DNA from 2 places in the Streptomyces sp. URMC 123 genome. Region 2 is predicted to be linked to the other one. Evidence: predicted binding sites of a transcription regulator. Region 2 holds the regulator's gene; the other holds the start of a gene.
What was found. Region 2 encodes HspR, which represses chaperone genes until heat shock. Its sites were predicted from a motif close to TTGAGNNNNNNNNNCTCAA; they were not measured.

Region 1: lon (endopeptidase La) is a predicted target of HspR. The motif match lies at 1,348-1,366, and genes of this name have one in related genera.

What each region holds. Positions count from the first base shown of each region.
Region 1 covers NZ_JBPQTV010000069.1:10,425-13,825, forward strand. Annotated here, with positions in the region: gene lon (endopeptidase La) at 1-1,325, opposite strand, end outside; gene ACSNOD_RS11425 (hypothetical protein) at 1,575-1,826, shown strand; gene ACSNOD_RS11430 (rhomboid-like protein) at 1,834-2,622, opposite strand; gene ACSNOD_RS11435 (spermidine synthase) at 3,056-3,401, shown strand, end outside.
Region 2 covers NZ_JBPQTV010000118.1:7,704-11,104, reverse strand. Annotated here, with positions in the region: gene ACSNOD_RS15990 (ATP-dependent Clp protease ATP-binding subunit) at 1-801, opposite strand, end outside; gene ACSNOD_RS15985 (pyridoxamine 5'-phosphate oxidase family protein) at 976-1,380, shown strand; gene ACSNOD_RS15980 (heat shock protein transcriptional repressor HspR) at 1,554-2,027, opposite strand; gene dnaJ (molecular chaperone DnaJ) at 2,029-3,210, opposite strand; gene grpE (nucleotide exchange factor GrpE) at 3,256-3,401, opposite strand, start outside.

The sequences.
Region 1 (3,401 bases), on a different contig from region 2:
TTGTCGATCTCGTCGAGCAGGACGACGGGGTTCATGGAGCCGGCTTCCTTGACGGCCCGGACGACGCGGCCGGGCAGCGCGCCGACGTACGTGCGCCGGTGGCCGCGGATCTCCGCCTCGTCGCGGACGCCGCCGAGGGCGACGCGGACGAACTTCCGCCCCATGGCGCGGGCGACGCTCTCGCCGAGGGAGGTTTTGCCGACGCCGGGCGGGCCGACGAGGGCGAGGACGGCGCCGCCGCGGCGGCCGCCGATGACGCCGAGTCCGCGGTCGGCGCGCCGCTTGCGCACCGCCAGGTACTCGGTGATGCGCTCCTTGACGTCGTCGAGGCCGGCGTGGTCGGCGTCGAGGACGCGGCGGGCGGCGGCGATGTCGTAGGAGTCCTCGGTCCGCTCCTGCCAGGGCAGTTCGAGGACGGTGTCGAGCCAGGTGCGTATCCAGCCGCCCTCGGGGCTCTGGTCGGAGGCGCGCTCCAGCTTGTCGACCTCCTTGAGCGCGGCCTCGCGGACCTTCTCGGGGAGGTCGGCGGCCTCGACGCGGGCGCGGTAGTCGTCGGACTCGTCGCCGGGGTCGCCGTTGAGCTCGGCGAGCTCCTTGCGGACGGCTTCGAGCTGGCGGCGGAGGAGGAACTCGCGCTGCTGCTTGTCGACGCCCTCCTGCACGTCCTTGGCGATGGCCTCGGCGACGTCCTGTTCGGCGAGGTGGTCGCGGAGGGTCTCGGTGGCGAGCCTGAGCCGGGCGACGGGGTCGGCGGTCTCCAGGAGCTGGACGCGCTGCTGGAGGGTGAGGAACGGGGAATAGCCGGCGTTGTCGGCGAGCTGGGCGACGGTGTCGATCTGCTGGACGCGGTCGACGACCTGCCAGGCGCCGCGCTTGCGCAGCCAGCTGGTGGCGAGCGCCTTGTACTCGGTGACCAGTTCGGTGACGGCGCCGGGCAGCGGGTCGGGCACGGTCTCCTCGACGGCGGTGCCCTCCACCCACAGGGCGGCGCCGGGGCCGGTGGTGCCGGCGCCGATCCGTACGCGGGAGACGCCGCGGATGAGGGCGCCGGGGTCGCCGTCGGAGAGCCGGCCGACCTGCTCGACGGTGCCGAGGGTGCCGATCGCGGCGTAGGTGCCGTCGATCCGTGGCACCAGCAGCACCCTGGGCTTCCCGCCGCCGCGGCCGTCGGCCCCGGCATCGGCCTTGGCGGCGGCCTGGGCGGCCTCCACCGCGGCCCGTACCTCGGCGTCGGAGAGGTCCAGGGGGACCACCATGCCGGGCAGCACGACCTCGTCGTCGAGCGGCAGGACGGGCAGGGTGAGCGTTTCGGACGTCGAAGCCATGATCTCCCCTTCGGCAGGCAAGTTGAGCAGTACTGACTCAATGCATGCGATGCCCGTCCGTGTTCCCCGGCATGTGTTCGCTGTGAGCGATCAGCTGTGCGCCGACCGGGTGTACGGCGGTGGGCCGGGCGCGGGGCGGCCGCGCGCCGGGCGGACCGGGCGGGCCGCGGCCCCGCACCCGTAACTCGCCGGGCGGCTTTGCCGTGAAATGGCCCCCGCGGGGCCGGAGTTCCCGGGCATGCTTCCGTCATGCCCGAGTACGAGTGGGACCGCACCGCCATGGCTGCCATCGCCGCGGCCCTCGCCGACGACGCGGAGGGGGCCGCGGCGCTGCTGGAGCCCCTGGACGCCAAGGACCTCCGCCATGTGGTGATCCGCCTGGCGGCCACCCTGGCCGACACGCTGCTCACGGAGGCCAGACGCTCCGGGGCGAGCCGCGAGGAGGTCGTGGCCAACTGGCAGGCGTGCATCCTGGACCACGAGACCAAACGCGGCCATTAGGCGGCCGTCAGGAGGCCGCCCGGCCCTCCGTCGCTCGGGTCCCCGTCGCCCCGGCCTCCGCCGCCCCGGCCCGGTCTCGGGCCCAGCGGCGGGCCAGCGGCCGGCACGCCAGGCCCGTCAGCAGGGCGGCGGGGTGGCCCCAGGCGGCCATCGGGTCGGAGAGGTCGAACAGGTCGAGGGCGAGCAGCAGCCCGGTGACGCCGTACAGCAGCCGGCCGGTCCGGGGCCGCAGCAGCCCCGAGAGCGCGCCGATGCTCGCCATCAACCCGAAGCTGATGCCGTAGTCGAGGCGGCGCAGCGAGGTCTCGGGAAGGTGGCCGAGGTGGACCGCGACGCCGACCGGGACCTCCGTGAGCAGGGTCGCGGTGACATGCCCGATGGCGAAGACCGCGGCGGCCCGCAGCCCGCCGAGGAGGCGCTCCATCCGCGTGAGCACCAGGACGAACCCGGCGCTGTAGGGGGAGATCAGCGGGTTGGCGAGCCACAGGGCGCTGCCGACGAGCGCGGTGAGCGGGGTGCGGGTGAGGTGCTCGACGTCCGTGCTGGAGCGCTCCAGCCAGCGGGCCACCGCGTCCGGGTCGCCGTGGCGCGCGTACCAGGTGGTGGCGGCGAGGACGAGGAGATAGCAGAAGGTGAACGGGGTGCCCAGGGGCGTCGGCAGCCAGCGCGCGGCCGCACGCCACCGCGGGGTGCGCGGACACGGGCGCGGACACGGACGCAGGCGCGGGTCCGGGGCCCGGCCGCCGGCGCCGGCCGCCTCGGTGGGGCCGGCCGGGCCGGTCCTGCCTGCCGTCACTGAGCGGGCCTTTCTGCCGGGTGCGGGCGGCGTGGGGGCCGCGTCGCACCGCGTTGGTGGAGCCCGTCCGTGTCCCTCGGCCGTGGCGTGCCTGACCCCTCAGGGATACCACCTCGCGGTCGCGGGTGCGTGATCGCGTGGGGCGCGGCGGCCCGGGGAGCCGTGGGGGCCGGGCCGGACGCCGGGCCCACGGCGGGCCCGTTCTCCTACCCTGGTCGGCGACATCCGGGCGTCGAGCGCGGTCTGCTCACGACGCCCGCCCGCCGCGACGTACGGAGTGAAGGAGCAGCCGTCCGCCATGCAGCCGCCCGCCGAGCCGTCCCCGGCTCAGTCCCCGGCCCTGTCCCCGGCTCAGCCATTGGCCCAACCCTCGACGCAGCCGCCGTTCTCACGGCCCTCGCCCGCCGGGACACCGCCCGTGGGGGCGCCGCCCGTGCCGCCGTCGCCCCCGTGGCCCGACCGCGCCGATGACACCGCCCCCGTGGTCCTGGACCGCCGCGAGGGCCCGTACGGCGAGGTCGTGCTGCGGCGGCGCGGCGCCCACCACGAGATCATCGCCAATGGCTGCTTCCTGATGGACACCGCCGACGGGCGCTCCGAGCGGCTCCTGATCGACGCGGCGCTCGGGGCGCTGCCGCCCGGCCGCACCGCGCCCTCGCTGCTCATCGGCGGGCTCGGCGTCGGCTTCTCCCTCGCGCGGGCCGCGGCCGAGCCCCGCTGGGGCCGGATCACGGTGGTCGAGCGCGAGGAGGCCGTCATCGACTGGCACCGCGCGGGCC
Region 2 (3,401 bases):
GATCTCGGCGAGGACGGTCTTGAGCCGCTCCTCGAACTCGCCGCGGTACTTGGCGCCCGCGACCATGGCGCCGATGTCCAGGGCGACCAGGCGCTTGTTCTTCAGGGACTCGGGCACGTCGCCCTTGACGATGCGCTGGGCGAGCCCCTCGACGACGGCGGTCTTGCCGACGCCCGGCTCGCCGATGAGCACGGGGTTGTTCTTGGTGCGGCGGGAGAGCACCTGGATGACCCGGCGGATCTCCTGGTCCCGGCCGATGACCGGGTCGAGCTTGCCCTGCCGGGCCACGGCGGTGAAGTCGGTGCCGAACTTCTCCAGCGCCTTGTAGGTGCCCTCAGGGTCGGGCGTGGTCACGCGTCGTCCTCCGCGGATGGTCTCGAACGCTTCGAGCAGCTTCTCGGGCGTGGCGCCCTGCTGCCGGAGCAGGGCGCCGGCCTGGCCGCCCTCGGCGGCGGTGCCGATGAGCAGGTGTTCGGTGGAGAGGTAGTCGTCGCCGAGCTCCTTGGCGCGCCGCGAGGCGTCGGCGACCACCGCGAGCAGCTCGCGGTCGGGCTGCGGCGGGGCCACGGTGGAGCCCTGCACGCTGGGCAGCGAGCCCAGCAGCCGCTCCGCCCCGGACCGCAGGGTGGCCTGGTCCGCCTCGACGGCGGCCAGCAGGTCCTGGATGTTCTCGTTCTCCTGGCCCTCCAGGAGGGCGAGCAGCAGATGGGCGGGGGTGATGTCCGGGTTGCCGCCCGACACGGCCCGGCTGCCGGCCGCGCCGATCGCCTCCTGGCTCCTGTTGGTCAGCTCGGCGTCCACGTGGTGCACTCCTTCTCGGTTCAGGCCCTGTCGCAGCGCTGTCGGCCGAGGGCGGACGGGTCGCCGCTGGCGCGCGACCCCGTTCCTTCGTCCTTGCCTCGACCAACATGGACTAAGTTGAGTCTATTCCACTCAAGTGCGGTGGGGCGAGGGCCCCGGCTACGCTCCCTGGACATGGCCCACGATCTGAGCGCGCTCAGCCCCGAGTACCTCGACTTCTGGCGTGCATACCACCTGTGCACCCTCACCACACCGCGGCCGGACGGCACCCCGCACGTGGTGCCGGTCGGCGTCACCTTCGAGCCCGAGCGGCGCATCGCCCGGGTGATCACCAACAAGCACAGCACCAAGGTCGCCAACATCCTGGCCGCCGGCCCCGGGGGCGCCCGGGTCGCCGTCTGCCAGCTGGAGCGGGGCCGCTGGGCCACGCTGGAGGGCCGGGCCGAGATCGTCACGGACACCGAGGCCGTCGAGGACGCCGTACGCCGCTACGCGGAGCGCTACCAGCGGACGCCGAAGCCCAACCCGGACCGGGTCCTGATCCGCATCGCGGTCGACCGGGCGATGGGCAACGCCTGAGAGCGCCCCCCGGGGGACCGGGCCGGCTCCGCGAGCCGCGAGCAGCGAGCAGTGAGCAGCAAGCAACGAGCAGCGAGCCGCAAGCAACGAGCCGGATACGCGCGTGGGCCCCGGAGCCGATGACTCCGGGGCCCACGCGGGTGCGTCTCGGGCCGGCGACGACCGGCGCGCGCTCACTCCGGGCGCTTGGGGCGCCAGACGACCAGCGCGCTGGTCTGCTGCACGTCCTGATACGGCACCAGATCGCGCCGGTACGAGGCGTGCACCGCCGCCTCCCGCTGCCGCATGGTGGCCGCCGCGCCCTCCAGCGCCTGCTGGAGCTCGCCGATCCGCTCCTGGAGCGCGGCCACCTGGTTCTCCAGCTCGATGATCCGCTTGATGCCGGCGAGGTTGATGCCCTCGTCCTGGCTGAGCTGCTGCACCTGGCGCAGCTGTTCGATGTCGCGCGCCGAGTACCGCCGGCCGCGGCCGGCCGTGCGGTCCGGGGAGACCAGGCCGAGCCGGTCGTACTGGCGCAGCGTCTGCGGGTGCAGGCCCGAGAGCTGAGCGGCGACCGAGATGACGTACACCGGCGAATCGTCGGTCAGCTGATAGGGGTTGGCGCTCGCACGGCCCCTGCCGCCTCGTACTCCTCCTCGGCCGTCCATCTCAAGCTCCCTTCGCGGCCTGGAACAGCTCCGCCCGCGGGTCCTCCCCCGCGGTCGCCTCCCGATACGACTCCAGCGCCTCGCGCGCCTTGTCGTCGAGGTTCTTCGGTACCACGACCTCCACGGTGACCAACAGATCCCCGCGGGTGCCGTCCTTGCGCGTCGCCCCCTTGCCGCGGGCGCGCATGGTGCGCCCGTTGGGCGTGCCGGCCGGCAGCTTGAGCGTCACCGGCGGGCCGTTGAGGGTGGGCACCTTCACCTCGGCGCCGAGCGCCGCCTCCGGCAGCGTGACCGGCACCGTGACCGTGAGGTTGTCGCCCTTGCGCCCGAAGACCGGGTGCTCGCCGACGTGCACGACCACGTACAGGTCGCCGGCCGGGCCGCCGCGCTCGCCCGGCGCGCCCTTGCCGCGCAGCCGGATGCGCTGACCGTCGCTGACCCCCGCCGGGATGCGCACCTGCATGGTGCGCGCGGAGGTCGCCCGGCCGCTGCCCCGGCAGACGTCGCAGGGGTGCTCCGCGATCAGACCGCGGCCCTTGCAGTCCACGCACGGATCGGTGAGCGAGAAGCCGCCGCCGCTGCCGCGCGAGACCTGCCCGGTGCCGACGCAGGTCGGGCACACCCGGGGGGTGCCGTTCTTGTCGCCGGTGCCCGAGCACGCCTTGCACGCGGCGGAGCTGGACATCCGCAGCGGGACCGTCGCCCCGTCCACGGCCTCGGTGAAGCTGAGCGTCACCTCGGACTCGATGTCCTGCCCCCGGCGCGGCTGCACCCGGGTGCCGGTCGCGCCACCGCGGTTGAACAGCCCGCCGAACACATCGCCGAGCCCGCCGCCGAAGCCGCCGGTGCCCGGGCCCTGGGCGCCCCCGAAGAGGTCGCCCAGGTCGAAGTTGAACCCGCCGGGACCGCCGGCCCCGCCCGGACCGGGCCGGAAGCCGCCGTTGCCGAACAGCGCGCGGGCCTCGTCGTACTCCTTGCGCCGCTTGGGGTCGGCCAGGACGTCATTGGCCTCGGAGATCTCCTTGAAGCGCTCCTCGGCCGCGGTGTCGCCCTTGTTGGCGTCCGGGTGGAACTCGCGGGCGAGCTTCCGGTACGCCTTCTTGATCTCCGCTTCGGTGGCGTCCTTGGGGACGCCGAGGACCTTGTAGAGGTCCTTTTCCAACAGGTCCCTGCTGAGGCTCATCCCCGGCGTCCCTCCTCTCCCGGATGCGCTGCCACCGCTTGCACGTCAGCCCTCGTCCGGGCCACCGCTCTCCTCGTCCGACGCCGGCGCCGGCTCGTCCTTCGCGGGCTGCTGCCCGGCGCCCTGGGCACCCGGCTGCGGCTCGGCGACCGCGACCCGTGCGGGACGGATCGTTCGCTCGCCGATGCGAT